One region of the Streptomyces sp. PsTaAH-124 genome, then DNA from elsewhere that is predicted to be linked to it. Evidence: riboswitches for the same ligand, from Rfam matches in the RefSeq annotation. Region 1 holds a riboswitch; the other holds the start of a gene.
The links. A riboswitch is a leader RNA that binds a small molecule or an ion and turns the genes downstream of it on or off. The one in region 1 is predicted to bind cobalamin.

Region 1 (7,304 bases):
CCACACCGTCAGGCCGACCGACCTCGGGTACGCGCCGGTGTCCTGGAGGTACCGCTGCACCAGCGAGTCCGCGAGGGACTGCCCGACCTCCCAGCTCAGCCGCGACGGGATCGCCTTGGGGTCGACGGAGTAGAAGTTCCGGCCGGTCGGCAGCACATTGACCAGACCGCGCGTCGGCGAGCCCGAGGGACCCGCCGGGACGTAACCGCCGTCCAGCGCCCGCAGGATGTGCCCGATCTCGTCGGTGGTCCGGGCCAGCCGGGGCACCACCTCCGTGCAGGCGAACTCCAGCACGGCCACGGCCGCGGAGAGTTCACCGCCGAGCACCCCGGCCACCAGCGCGGGGACGGCGGCCCGGTCCCAGCCGCGCTCCTCCATGCCCTCGGCGAACCGCCGGCACAGCGTCTCCAGCAGATCGATCGTGTCCGCCGCCGTCCGCGCCGGGCCCTCCACCAGGGCGGTCAGCTCCACCGGCACCTTCACCGCGGCACCCGGCTCGGCCAGCAGCTCCTTCTCCACCAGCCCGAAGTGCGCGGCCAGCGCCGCCCGCAGGCCCGGCAGCGCGTTCGCCTGGCCGCCCCACACCTGCGAGGCGCGCAGCACGGCCAGCACCAGGTTCACCCGGGGCTCGCCGACCGGTCCGCCGCCCAGGATGTGCAGTCCGTCGCGGATCTGCACGTCCTTGATCTCGCAGAGATAGCCGTCGATGTGCATGACGAACTCGTCGAACGCCGCGTCGTCGGGCTGCTCGTCCACATGCAGGTCGTGGTGGAGCTCGGCGGCCTTGACCAGGGTCCAGATCTGCGCGCGCACGGCCGGGGCCTTCACCGGGTCCAGGTCGGAGACGAGTGCGTACTCGTCCAGGAGCTGTTCCAGCTTGGCCAGGTCGCCGTAGGTGTCGGCGCGGGCCATCGGCGGCACCAGGTGGTCGACGACCGTGGCGTGCCCGCGCCGCTTGGCCTGGGTGCCCTCACCGGGGTCGTTGACGATGAACGGGTAGATCAGCGGCAGATCACCGAGGACCGCGTCCGGGGCGCAGCCGCCGCTCAGGCCCAGGCCCTTGCCCGGCAGCCACTCCATGGTGCCGTGCTTGCCCATGTGCACGACCGCGTCGGCGCCGAAACTGTGGTCCAGCCAGCGGTAGGCCGCCATGTAGTGGTGCGAGGGCGGCATGTCGGGGTCGTGGTAGATCGCGATGGGGTTCTCGCCGAAGCCGCGCGGCGGCTGGATCATCACGACCACGTTGCCGAACCGCAAGGACGCCAGCACGATGTCGTCGCCGTCCACGTACAGGCTGCCCGGCGGCTCGCCCCACGCCTCGGTCATCGCCTCCCGCAGCGCCGGGTCCAGCGTCTCGAACCAGGCCCGGTAGTCGGCCAGCGGCACCCGCGCGGGCGCGGCGGCCAGCTGGTCCTCCGTCAGCCACTCCACGTCGTGGCCGCCGGCCTCGATCAGCCGGTGGATCAGCTCGTCGCCGTTGTCCGGGTACTCCGTGAGCCCGTACCCGGCCTCCCGCAGCGCGTCCAGGACCCGTACCGCCGAGGCGGGCGTGTCCAGGCCGACCGCGTTGCCGACCCGGGAGTGCTTCGTCGGGTACGCGGTGAAGACCAGCGCGACCTTCTTCCCGGCGTTCGGCGTGTACCCGAGCCGGGCGTGCCGCACGGCGATCCCGGCGACCCGGGCCGCCCGCCCGGGGTCGGCGACGTACACCGGTACGCCGTCGGGGCCCTGCTCCTTGAAGGAGAACGGGACGGTGATCAGCCGTCCGTCGAACTCGGGGATGGCGACCTGCATCGCCGCGTCCATGGGGGACAGCGCGGCGTCGGAGGCGTCCCAGGCGGCCCGCGAGGAGGTCAGGCACAGCCCCTGGAGCACCGGGACGTCCAGGTCGGCGAGGGCGCCGATGTCCCACGCCTCCTCGTCGCCGCCCGCCGACGCCTGCGAGGCGTGGGTGCCGCCGGCCGCCAGGACGGTGGCCACCAGGGCGTCGGTCCGCCCGAGGATCTCGAACAGGCCGGGGTCCGCGCCGCGCAGCGAACCGCAGTACACCGGAAGCGCGTTGGCGCCGTGCGCCTCGATCGCCTCGCACAGGGTGTCCACGAAGGCGGTGTTGCCGCTCAGCTCGTGGGCGCGGTAGAAGAGCACACCGACCGTGGGGCGGCCCGGCACGCGCGGACGCTCCCCGCGCACCCCGAACTCCGGCATCCGGCGCGGCTCCTCGAAGCCCTCGCCGGTCAGCAGCACCGTGTCGGACAGGAACCGGGCCAGCTCGGCGAGGTTGTCCGGGCCGCCCTCCACCAGGTAGCGCAGCGCCTCGGCGACCACACCGGCGGGCACCGACGACTCGGCCATCAGCTCCGCGTCCGGCACGCTCTCGCCGCCCAGCAGCACGGTCGGCACACCGGACGCCTTCAGCGCGGCGAGCCCGTCCTCCCAGGCGCGCTTGCCGCCCAGCAGCCGCACCACGGCGAGGTCCGCGCCGTCCAGCAGCGCGGGCAGCTCACCGGTCACGTCCACCCGGGTCGGGTTGCCGATCCGGTAGGACGCCCCGCAGGCGCGGGCCGCCAGCAGATCGGTGTCGGCGGTGGACAACAACAACACTGTGCTCATGCGGGCGCTCCCGGTGGAATGAAAGGCAGTCCTTGCGGCGCGCCGGACTCGATGAGCCGCCACAGCGCGTCCGTGTCCGCGTGCTGTTCGATCAGGTCGCCGAGCCGGTCGAGCTGCTCCTCGCGCAGCGCGGCGAACGACGTGGTGGGCGAGGGCACGAAACGGCGGCCCGCGGCGGCGGCGACCACCCGCAGGAAGGCCCGGCGGAAGCCGTCCGACTCCAGCGAGCCGTGCCAGTGCGTGCCCCAGACCGAGCCGGCCCGGCAGCCGTCGAGGAAGGGCTCGCCGCCGGTGACGTCGGCGACGCCGTGATGGATCTCGTAGCCCTCGACCCGCTCGCCGAGGGCCGTCCCCTCGGGCCGGGCGAGGGTCTTGTCCGGGGCGAACCGGACGCGTACGGGCAGCAGTCCGAGCCCGTCGACCCGGCCGCGACGGCTCTCGACGTCGTCCTCGATGTGCTCGCCGAGGAGCTGGAAGCCGCCGCAGACACCGAGGACGGGCCGCCCCTCGGCGGCCCGGCGGCGCAGCGCGTCCGCGAGGCCCCGCTCGCGCAGCCAGTCCAGCGCCCGCACGGTGCCGCGGGTGCCCGGGACCACGACGAGATCGGCGTCGGCCAGTTCCTCGGGCCGGTCCACGAACCGCACGACGACGCCCGGTTCGGCGGCCAGCGCGTCCACGTCGGTGAAGTTGGACATCAGCGGGACGGCGCAGACGGCGACCCGCAGCACGTCCTCGCCGACCGGCGGCGCCACGGCGGACTCCCGTACGGCACCGCGCAGCGACACCCGCAGTCCGTCCTCCTCGTCGATGCCGAGCCCGTGCCGGAAGGGCAGCACCCCGTAGGTGTGCCGCCCGGTGAGCCCGTGCAGCATGCCGATGCCGGGTTCGAGCAGCGAGACGTCGCCGCGGAACTTGTTGACGAGGAAACCGGCGACCAGTTCCTGGTCCTCGGGACAGAGCAGGGCCACGGTGCCGAAGAAGGAGGCGAAGACGCCGCCGCGGTCGATGTCGCCGACGACGACCACCGGCAGCCGCGCGCCGCGCGCGATGCCCATGTTGACGATGTCGGTGCGGCGCAGATTGATCTCGGCCGGACTGCCCGCGCCCTCGCAGATCACCGCGTCGTAGGAGCCGCGCAGTTCGGCCAGGCAGTCCAGCACCGTGCCCAGCAGCCGCTGCTGGCGCCCGCCGTGGTAGCCGCGCGCGCTCATCTCGCCCACCGGCCTGCCCAGCAGCACCACTTGGCTGCTCTGCTCGCCGCCCGGCTTGAGCAGCACCGGGTTCATCAGCGCGGTCGGCTCGATCCGGCACGCCTGCGCCTGCATGGCCTGCGCCCGGCCGATCTCGGCGCCCTCACGGGTGACGAACGAGTTGAGGGACATGTTCTGCGCCTTGAACGGCGCGACCTTGACGCCCTGGCGTGCCAGCCACCGGCAGATCCCGGCGGTGACGACGCTCTTCCCGGCGTCGGAGGTGGTCCCGGCGACGAGCAGCCCGCCGCCCCGGCCACCGCTCATGACGTACGTCCCTTCGTCCGACGGTCGCGACGGCCGCACAGGAGCCTCACGGCGGCGCAGGTGCCGAGCGCGAGCCAGCTCACGCGCCGTGAGAGCCGTACGGCCCGGTCGATGTCACCGGCCCGCACCGCGCGCCCCGCCGCGCCGTTCAGCACCGGCCGGTGCTCCACGCGCCCGGCGTACGACAGCGTGCCGCCGAGGCGGACGCCGAGCGCGCCCGCGAACGAGGCTTCCACCGGCCCGGCGTTGGGGCTCGGGTGCCGTCCGGCGTCCGCGCGCCAGGCGCGCACGGCGCCGCGCGGATCGCCGCCCGCCGCGGTGGCCAGGACGGCGGTCAGCCGGGCGCCCGGCCAGCCGGCCAGGTCGTCCAGGCGGGCGGAGGCCCAGCCGAAGCGCCGGTGGCGGGGCGACTTGTGGCCGACCATGGCGTCCAGGGTGTTGACGGCACGGAAGCCGAGAAGGCCGGGCACGCCCGCGACGGCGCCCCAGACGAGGGCGCCGACCACGGCGTCGGAGGTGTTCTCGGCGACCGACTCGACGACCGCGCGGGCGATCTGGGCGGCGTCCAGCGCCTGCGGGTCGCGCCCGCACAGATGCGGCAGCCGCGCCCGCGCGGCCTCGATGTCGCCGGACTCCAGGGCCTGTCCGACGGCGCGGGCCTCGCGGGCCAGCGAGGTGCCGCCGACCACGGCCCAGGTGGCGGCGCCGGTCAGCAGGACGGAGGCGGTGTACGGGAAGCGGGAGGCGCGGGCGGCGCGGGCGGCGGCGGCCCCCAGCGCGACGGCGCCACCGGCGCACACGGCGGTGTGCAGCGCGCCCCAGCCGCGGTGGTCGTGCCACAGCGCACGTTCGACGGCGCCCGCGGCCCGCCCGAACACGGCGACCGGATGCCCGCGGCGCGGGTCGCCGAGGAGCAGGTCACCGAGGAGGCCGGCGGCGGCGCCGTACGCGAAGACGCGATCGGCACCCATCGGGTCAGCCGGCCGCGGGGTCGGTCAGGGAGTCGCTGATGAACCTCGGTCGGCAGCCGCGCATGGCGATGGTCCTCACTCAGGGTGTCCGCGCCCTGGTTCGACGTGACCGGCGGCGAGAGTTCCTGGCTTCCGGGGGTGTTCCTCCCCGGTGACAGTGGCGGGACCGCGCCGGATTCGCACCGGCTTCCTCTTCTGCCGCCGTACATGGCCCCGGAAGTCCACCACGGCCCCGGAACAGCCGTCAACTTGCCGTTGACCTGCGGCGGGGTGGTGTGCCGAGGCTCATATCCCCGATCCGGGCCCGCGGACTTGAAACGGCTCCTTCTGGCCTCTTTCCCGGCGGCGAAGCTGGGAAGACTCCTGTCATGAACATCCATGGGGGCTGGAGGAGGCGGGCGTCGGCAGGCAGGGAGCCGACGGGGCGCGCTTGGGTCAGGAGCAGCTACTCGGCGAGCGGCGGAGAGTGCGTGGAGGCAGCTTGGGAGCAGGGCCGTGTGCTCGTGGGCGACTCGAAGCGGCCGGTGGACGGCGCGAGCGGGCCCGTGCTCGCCTTTCGCCGTACGGCGTGGTGTGGTTTTCTGGCGGGGCTGGTGAACCCGGAAGCGGGCGGCTCGTGATCGCCCCGGGGGACGGGAGGTCCACCTATGCGGGACCGAGCTGACGGAACGGCGTCGGCGGTGGGAAACCGCGATGGAACCATGGAGAACCGGACGTCCGCGGCGCTCCCGCTGATCCTCTTCTCCTCGGCCACCGGGATCCTCGCGGTGGGGGCCGGCGCGTTGGCGGCGCTGCTGGTACCGGACGGCGCGGCGCGCGGCGTTGTCTGGCTGCTGGTCACCGCGCTGGTGGCCGTCGGCGGCGGACTGTGGTGGGGGCTCACTCCGCTCACGGAGCGGCTGAGGGTCCTGAACCGGGCCCTTGAGACGGTTCAGCCCCGGGGCGAGCCCCCTCGCTGACCCCGCCGGGCACGGCGGCACCGGAGCGCCGACGCAGCGCTCTGCCCACGGTGGCGCCGAGCGCTGTGAGGACCGCCGCGCCGACCGCCCCGGTGACAGTGGTAGTCAGCGGGGTGGCCGCCGCGAACGGAACGGCGGGAGTGACCCGGGTGGCCACGGCGATGCTCAGCAGGAGGACGCTCGCGCACGCCGTGGCCACCAGCATGCGGGCGGACAGCAGCCGGATCTCGTTGGAGACCCGGGCGTTCTCCAGCTCGATCAGCCGCTGAAGCCACTCGGGCTGCTTGATCGCCTCGACCTTGACCGTGTTGTCGTCGAGTGGAGCAGCGTTCTCCGGCTCGGCGCCCCCCGTACGCAGGCGCTGCCACCACGTTCGTATTCCGAAGACCGCCATGGTCCTCCCACCCCGTTCCCGCCCGGGTCGTCGTCCCGTCCCGGGGTCAGCTGTTGTCCAGGCTCCCTCTGACTGCGCCGAGCAGGTCGGTCATCCGGTCGCCCTCGTACGCGATGGCGCTGATCTCCTCGAAGCACTCCTGGTAGCGGGCCATCAGGGCCAGATCATCGCGGCTCGACAAGCCGCCTCCTGGTCCCTCCACGTAGAGCAGGTCGTCGTCGTCGCGGAAGCTGAGCAGGATGAACGGCGTCGCGACGCTGAAGTGCGCCCCGGCGGAGAACGGCAGCACCCGCAGATTGGTGCGCGGGTGCTCCGTGAGGGACAGCAGATGATCGATCTGCCGTCGCATCACGGCGGGTCCGCCGACCTGCCGCCGCACGGCCGCCTCGTCCAGGACGATGTCGATCCGGGGACCGTCGCTCCCGTCGAAGAACCGCTCCTGCCGGGAGAGCCGGAGGTCCACCTGCTGGCGCAGCAGCGACTCGGGGCCCAGCGCCGACAGCAGCGCCGTGGCGTAGTCCTCCGTCTGCACGAGCCCCGGCAGGATGGTCGGGTTGTACATGCGGATCGTGTCCGCCGACCCCTCGTACCCCAGGTACAAGGCGTACTGGGGCGACACCACGTCGCTGTACTGCGCCCACCATGACTGTCCTTTCGAGCCGCGTGCCGCGTCCTCCAGCTCCGCGACCAGACCGGCGTCCGTGACCTCGTACAGCTGGAGCAGGGCCCGCAGGTCCGTGACCCCGAGACTGACCGTCCCGGCCTCGATCCTGATCAGTTTGGAGAGCGACCATTCGAGGGCCTTCGTTGCGTCCCGCTGGGTCAACCCGGCGTTCTCGCGTGCCTTGCGCAG
Region 2 (7,304 bases), on a different contig from region 1:
TGAAGGGCGGGAACGGGCGTCCCGGCCCGCCCTGGCCGCCGGGCTCGCCGGCCGTCAGTTCGTCGTGCAGGAGCAGTTCCAGGGAGGCGTCCGCCGCCTCGAAGGACCACCCGCCCGCCTCCAGACGCTTGATCCGGGCGACCGCCCGGGAGAGGGCTTCCAGGTCGTCGAGTCCGAAGCCGAGTTCCAGGCACTTGAGTTCCAGGCTGGTGCGCCCGGCCATCTCGCTCACCAGGATGCGGGTGCCGTTGCCCACGACGTCCGGGTCGATGTGGTGGTAGAGCGCGGGGTCCACCTTGATCGCGCTGGCGTGCAGGCCCGCCTTGTGGGCGAAGGCCGCCGCGCCGACGTAGGGCTGGTGCCGGTCGGGGCTGATGTGCGCGGTCTCGGCGAGGGCGTGGGCGGTGCGGGTCAGGTCGCCGAGCCGGGTGCGCGGCACCACCGGCATGCCGAGCTTGGTGGTGAGGTTGCCGATGACCGCGAACAGGTCGGCGTTGCCCGCCCGTTCGCCGTAGCCGTTGGCGGTGCACTGGACGTGGGTGGCGCCCGCCTCCACGGCGGCGATGGTGTTGGCCACGGCGCACCCGGTGTCGTCCTGGCAGTGGATGCCGATACGGAACCCGGTGCGGGCGGCGACCTCGCCGACGGTCTCGGCGAGCCGGCCGGGGAGCTGGCCGCCGTTGGTGTCGCACAGGACGGCGACGTCGGCGCCCGCGCCCATGGCGGCGTCCAGCACCCGCAGCGCGGTGGCGGGGTCGGCGGCGTAGCCGTCGAAGAAGTGTTCGGCGTCGAGGAAGACCCGGCGGCCCTCGGCCACCAGGAGGCGCACGGTGTCCCGGACCATCGCACAGTTCTCCGCCACGTCCGTGCGCAGCGCCCGTTCGATGTGCCGCCGGTCGGACTTGGCGACCAGGGTGATCACCGGGGCCCGGGAGTCGAGCAGGGCCCGTACCTGCGGGTCCTGTTCGGCGCTGCGGCCCGGCTTGCGGGTGCTGCCGAAGGCGACCAACGCGGCGTGCTTCAGGTGCAGTTCATCCGTCGCTCGGGCGAAGAACGCGGTGTCCTTGGGCAGTGCGCCCGGCCAGCCGCCCTCGATGAAGCCGACGCCCAGGGCGTCCAGGGTGCGGGCGGTGGTGAGCTTCTCCGCGACGGAGTAGGAGATCCCCTCGCGCTGTGCGCCGTCGCGGAGGGTGGTGTCGTAGAGATGGAAATCGTCGCCGAGGGGGGTGTCTGCCGGTGTGGTGCGGGTGTGAGCCACTGGGCGTCCTTCCTGGGGAGTTCCTGGGTCCGTGCGCGGCGGTCTACGGGAGCACGGTCCTACGGCGCGAGCGGTCGCCGTCCCAGGCGGCGCGGTTGACCGGTGCGGCGGGGAGGTCGCCGCGCAGCGCCGTCCCGAGCTGGGTGACCGCGGAGTCGGTCATCCGCACGATGGTCTCGGCGGTCAGTCCGGCGGTGTGCGGGGTGAGGATGACGCGCGGGTGGCTGAGCAGCGGGTGCCCGGCGGGCAGCGGCTCCGGTTCGACGACGTCGAGTCCGGCCGCCGCGATGTGGCCGCTCTCCAGCGCGGCGACCAGCGCCTCGGTGTCGAGGACGCCGCCGCGGGAGCAGTTGACGACGAAGGAGCCGCGCGGCAGCCGGGCGAGCTGGTCGGCGCCGATCATCTGCCGCGAGGTCGCGGTCAGGGCGGGCGCGAGCGCGAGGATCGTGGACCGGGACAGCAACTCGTCCAGGGAGGTGACGAGTTCGGCGCCGACCAGATGGGCGATGCGGGGATCGGCGTACGGGTCGTAGGCGAGTACGTCCGCGCCGAAACCGGCGGTCAGCTTCCGGGCGGTCTCGGCGCCGACGTAGCCGAGTCCGACGACGCCCACCGTCCTGCCGTGCAGTTCGTGGAGGCTGAGGTCGCTGCGCTGCCGCCAGGCGGAGCCGTCGCGGGTGGCCGGGTCGGCCCAGTGGAGCTGTTTGAGCGTGGCCAGGATCAGCATGACGATGTGTTCGCTGACCGGAATCCGGCCGAAACCGAGCTGGTTGACGACGAGGATCCCGAATTCGGTGGCCGCCTCGATGTCGACGTTGTCGGTGCCGAATCCGGAGGTGGAGACGACGGTGAGCCGGGGTGCCGCCGCGAGTATCCGGCGGCTGACTTTCTCGGGATAGCGCACCCAGAGCGCGTCGGCGTCGGCCACCGCCGACATCACCTCGGATTCCTCGGAGGAATCCACGACGACGACTTCGGCACCGAGGCCGCGCAGTCTGTCGGCGCCCGAGGAGTCGTACATCGGACGCCAGAGAACGATCTTTGTCACTTCTTCTCTTCCCATCCCCGGATGCTCACGCACGCGGAATCGGCGGTGTCTGAGGGGCGGTGCGCGGGCCACGCGGCACAGGTCGGCAGCGCAAGCGGCCACCGGGGCGGTCGGTTCGCGTGCGGTCACCGTGGAACGCGTGCGCGCGGGCACGCCGGATTCAGCCCCCGACGGAGCTAGGCGAGGATTGCGAATGCAGGCGCCGAAAGCGTGCGGCGCCCTGTCCCGGCATGCGGGAGATTCCCGTAACGCATCAGCACCATCCTCGTGGGCCTCGTCGTGACACCTGCGGGCGGCAATCTGACTTCCGGGGATTTCTCCCCGGTCACAGTGGCGGGACCGTGCCGGATTCTCACCGGCTTCCCCGCTTCGCAGGCACTGGTGATTCATGTATAGCAGCGGGCCCCGTTCCCCGGACCCCCCTACGGCCGCCGCGAACCCCCTATTCGGTACGGGAATTCCCGAGGGGTCGGGCGGAGCGCCGCCCGCCCGGGTGCCCGGCGGTCACACTCGGGCAAGCAGGGCGGCGAGCGGGGCCGGTACGTGTCCCGGCGCGAGGGCCTCCACGAGGACCCGGCCGTAGTGGATCTTGCGGCCCTTCTTGGTGCCGAGGAAGCGCCGCAGCCGCTGGTGCGCGGTGCGCTCGCGCTGCGCGGGCTGGTTCCCGAAGGTCCGCAGGGCGCGCAGGTCGCCCTCGTCCCGGATCAGTTCCTCGACGCGGGCGACACCCAGGGCGCGGACGAGTTCGTCCTCCAGGTCCGCCGCGCACACGAAGTACGCGTCCGGTGCCGCACCGGCCGGGGCGAGGGCGCGGGCGTAGTAGCGGCGCTCCCCCTCGTCGCACAGTCCGGTGAGACGCAGGCCGAGGCCGGTGGGGCCGAGGAGGCGGGCGAAGCGCCCGACGTTGGTGACACCGCCCATCGGCAGCACGCAGACGCCCTCGGCTGCCAGGTCCCGGCCGTCCCGGGCGGCCAGCGCGTCGACCGCCGCCGCATCGCTCGGCCCTTCGAGCAGGACGGCGGTCCGGACGGGCAGCAGCGCGGCCCGTTCGCGCGCGGGACCGCCGGGTCCGCCCGACGCCCACGCGAGGACCGCTTCCCGGAACGCGTCCATGTCAGCCATGGGAGGAGTCTCCGCCCCGCTCACGCCACCGTGCCAGAGGATTTCCCCGGCCCCGGACCCGGACCCGGCCTACGTGAGCGGCCCGGCGCCCGTGACCGGATAGGGCACGAAGGTGCTGCTGTGCTGGTCGATGAGCAGCGGGCGGCCGAGCGGTGGCGCGGCCCGCTGCGAGCAGTCGAGGCGTTCGCAGACGCGGCAGCCCATGCCGATGGGAGTGGCCGCCGCGGCGTTGCCGAGGTCCAGGCCCTCGGAGTAGACGAGGCGGTGGGCGTGGCGGATCTCGCAGCCGAGGCCGATGGCGTAGACCCGGCCGGGCTCGCCCCAGCCGCCGCGGTGCCGGGTGACGGCGCGGGCGGTCCACAGGTAGCGGCGCCCGTCGGGCATGGCGGCGATCTGCACATGGATGCGGCCGGGCACGGCGAACGCCTCGTACACGTTCCACAGCGGGCAGGTGCCGCCGCCCCGGGAGAAGTGGAAGTCGGTGGCCGACTGGCGCTTGGACATGTTGCCGGCCCGGTCGACGCGGACGAAGGAGAAGGGGACGCCGAGCAGCCGGGGCCGCTGGAGGGTGCTCAGCCGGTGGCAGACGGTCTCGTAGCCGACTCCGTAGTGGTCGGTGAGGCGTTCGATGTCGTAGCGGGCCTCCTCGGCCGCCGCGTGGAACGCGGTGTACGGGAGGATCAGCGCGGCGGCGAAGTAGTGGGCGATGCCGATGCGGGTCAGGCCGTGGGCCGGGGTGCCGGGGGCGAAGTCCTCGGCGGCCAGCCGGGCGAAGTCGTCGCCGTGTTCCAGCAGGGCGAGCTGGGTGGCCATGCGGAAGGCGCGGCGGCCGGGGCGCAGCCGCGGGGACAGGTGCAGGGTGCGGGTGCTCTCGTCGTAGTGGTGCAGCCGGTCGCCGGTCTCGGCGGCCAGGTGGACGCCGTGGGAGGCGGCGAGCCGGGCGGTGAGGGCGGCGGTCGTCTCGCCCGGCCGGACCCCGGTCCGCGCGGCCAGGTCCTCGGCGGCGAGGTCGGTGGCGTGCAGGTAGTTGCGCCGCCGGTAGAAGAAGTCCCGTACCTCCTCGTGCGGTGAGGAGGCGGGGGTGCGCGCGCCGTCCCGGCCGTCGGTGGCACCGGCCAGCCGCTCGGACAGCTCCTGGTTGCGGCGGCCGAGGTCCAGCAGCACCCGGGCCACGGCGGGCGTCCGGGAGGCGAGGTCGGCGAGATCGGCCGCGGTGACCCGGGACTCGGCGATCTCCCCGGCCAGCGCCTCACGCAGGTCGGCCACCAGCCGGGTGGTGTCGCGCTCGGAGAAGAAGCCCGGGTCGATGCCGAAGGTCTCGGTCAGCCGGAGCAGCACGGGCACGGTGAGCGGCCGGGAGTCGTGCTCCATCTGGTTCAGATAGCTGGGCGAGATGCACAGCACCCGGGCCAGTTCGGCCTGGCTCATCCGGCGGTCCTCGCGCAGCCGCCGCAGCCGGGCGCCCGCGTACGTCCTGCTCACCGCTCACTCCTCCGGGCCGACGGCACGTCCCGCCCAGCCTAGGCGAACCGGCGCCGTGCGCGGTCTTCGCAACCTTGGCAAAAAACGAGGGAAAGATACGCAGAACTTGGCAGCCGTCCATGGTTGTTGGCACTCAGTGCCAGTGCCAGAGTCGTAGTGCGGCCCGCCGGAACGGGCCGGCGCCACCGGGGAGCGGGGTCCGATTCACCGCCCTGACGTCGGAGATCCTGACACCGGTGGCGTCCCGGACCGGCAACGTTGCTCACGTGCGCCCACCACGGGTGGCGGCGGGCCGCACCCTTCGACGAGTCGTTCAAGACACGCAGTGCCATTACACGCCATGACGGCCGGTGGATTCGCATCCGTGGCAGACCGAGGAGACGGTGACAGACATGACCAAGCCGAACACACAGGCGGCCGCGGAACTCGCCCGGCGCTGGGCCACCGACCCGCGCTGGCAGGGCGTCCAGCGCACCTACGGCGCCGAGGACGTGGTCCGCCTCTCCGGCAGCGTCCGCGAGGAGCACACCCTGGCCCGGCGCGGCGCCGAGCGGCTGTGGCGGCAACTGCACGAACTCGACTACGTGCACGCGCTCGGCGCGCTCACCGGCGGCCAGGCCGTCCAGCAGGTCAGGGCGGGTCTCCAGGCGGTCTACCTGTCCGGCTGGCAGGTCGCCGCCGACGCCAACCAGGCCGGTCACACCTACCCGGACCAGAGCCTGTACCCGGCCAACTCCGTGCCCCAGGTGGTGCGCCGGATCAACAACGCGCTGCTGCGCGCCGACCAGATCGCCACCGCCGAGGACGCGGGCGACACCACCGACTGGCTGGCGCCGGTGGTCGCCGACGCGGAGGCCGGCTTCGGCGGCCCGCTGAACGCCTTCGAACTGACCAAGGCGATGATCGCGGCGGGCGCGGCGGGCATCCACTACGAGGACCAGCTCGCCTCCGAGAAGAAGTGCGGCCACCTCGGCGGCAAGGTCCTGGTGCCCACCTCGCAGCACATCCGCACCCTCAACGCGGCCCGGCTGGCCGCCGACATCGCCGATGTGCCCACGGTGATCGTGGCCCGCACCGACGCCCTCGCCGCCACCCTGCTGACCAGCGATGTCGACGAACAGGACGCGGAGTTCACCACCGGCGAGCGCACCGCCGAGGGCTTCTACCGGGTCCGCGGCGGCATGGACCCGGTGATCGCCCGCGGGCTGGCCTACGCCCCCTACGCCGACCTGCTGTGGATGGAGACCGGCACGCCCGACCTGGAGCAGGCGCGCACGTTCGCCGAGGCGATCCACGCCCGGTACCCGGACCAGCTGCTGGCGTACAACTGCTCGCCGTCCTTCAACTGGAAGGCGGCCCTGGACGACGACCGGATCGCCAAGTTCCAGCGTGAACTGGGCGCGATGGGCTACCGGTTCCAGTTCATCACGCTGGCCGGTTTCCACTCGCTCAACCACGGCATGTTCGACCTGGCCCGCGGCTACGCCGAGCACGGCATGACCGCCTATGTCGACCTCCAGGAGCGCGAGTTCGCCGCGCAGGCCGACGGGTTCACCGCGGTCAGGCACCAACGCGAGGTCGGCACCGGCTACTTCGACCTGGTCTCCACGGCCGTCAACCCCGCCTCCTCCACCACCGCCCTGGCCGGCTCCACGGAGGAGGAGCAGTTCCACTAGCCGCTGCACGGCCTGTACGGCTGTACGGCGCGGCCCCCGCCCGGGGCCGCCCGTGGGTCCTGTCGCGTCCGAAGGAGAACCCGATGACCACCCTCGCACCGCCCCGGCCCGTCCGTGTCCTCGCCGCTCCCGGCCCCCGGCACGAGGAGATCCTGACCCCCGGCGCCCTGGACTTCGTCGGCCGGCTGGCCGCCGCGTTCGCGGAGCGCCGGCGCGACCTGCTGAAGGAGCGGCGGCGCCAGGCGATGCGGCTGGCGTCGGGCTCCCCGCTCGGCTTCCCCATGGTGACCGCCGCCGTGCGCGCCGACCCGTTCTGGCGGGTCGCGCCGCCCGCGCCCGGTCTGGCCGACCGGCGGGTGGAGATCACCGGGCCGCCGGACCGCCGGACGGCCGTCGAGGCGCTGGCCTCCGGCGCCCAGGTGTGGACGGCCGACTTCGAGGACGCCACCGCACCGCTGTGGGACAACGTCGTGGGCGGGCAGCTGACCCTGCTGGACACCGTCGAGGGCCGGATCGGCCCGCCCGCACCCGGCGGCGGGGAGCACCGGGCGGGCGGCGGCCGGATCCCCACCGTCATGGTCCGCCCGCGCGGCTGGCACCTGGACGAGGCGCACCTGGAGCACGACGGCGCGCCGGTGCCCGCCGCCCTGGCCGACTTCGGCCTGTACTTCTTCCACTGCGCCCGGCGGCGGACCGAGGACGGGAGCGGCCCGTACTT

Region 2: linked by a shared signal. The riboswitch ahead of B086_RS39875 (NAD(P)-dependent oxidoreductase) and the one ahead of B086_RS0117290 (cobalamin biosynthesis protein) in region 1 are both predicted to bind cobalamin.

The regions. Positions count from the first base shown of each region.
Region 1 is NZ_KB892169.1:406,543-413,846, forward strand. It holds gene cobN (cobaltochelatase subunit CobN) at 1-2,610, opposite strand, end outside; gene B086_RS0117285 (cobyric acid synthase) at 2,607-4,127, opposite strand; gene B086_RS0117290 (cobalamin biosynthesis protein) at 4,124-5,098, opposite strand; cobalamin riboswitch at 5,195-5,339, opposite strand; gene B086_RS42900 (DUF397 domain-containing protein) at 5,467-5,718, shown strand; gene B086_RS0117295 (hypothetical protein) at 5,800-6,057, shown strand; gene B086_RS45920 (hypothetical protein) at 6,198-6,326, shown strand; gene B086_RS0117305 (helix-turn-helix domain-containing protein) at 6,498-7,304, opposite strand, start outside.
Region 2 is NZ_KB892165.1:108,397-115,700, forward strand. It holds gene cimA (citramalate synthase) at 1-1,258, opposite strand, end outside; gene B086_RS39875 (NAD(P)-dependent oxidoreductase) at 1,302-2,306, opposite strand; cobalamin riboswitch at 2,579-2,731, opposite strand; gene B086_RS0112240 (TOPRIM nucleotidyl transferase/hydrolase domain-containing protein) at 2,811-3,428, opposite strand; gene B086_RS0112245 (short-chain fatty acyl-CoA regulator family protein) at 3,498-4,910, opposite strand; gene aceA (isocitrate lyase) at 5,303-6,586, shown strand; gene B086_RS0112255 (malate synthase) at 6,670-7,304, shown strand, end outside.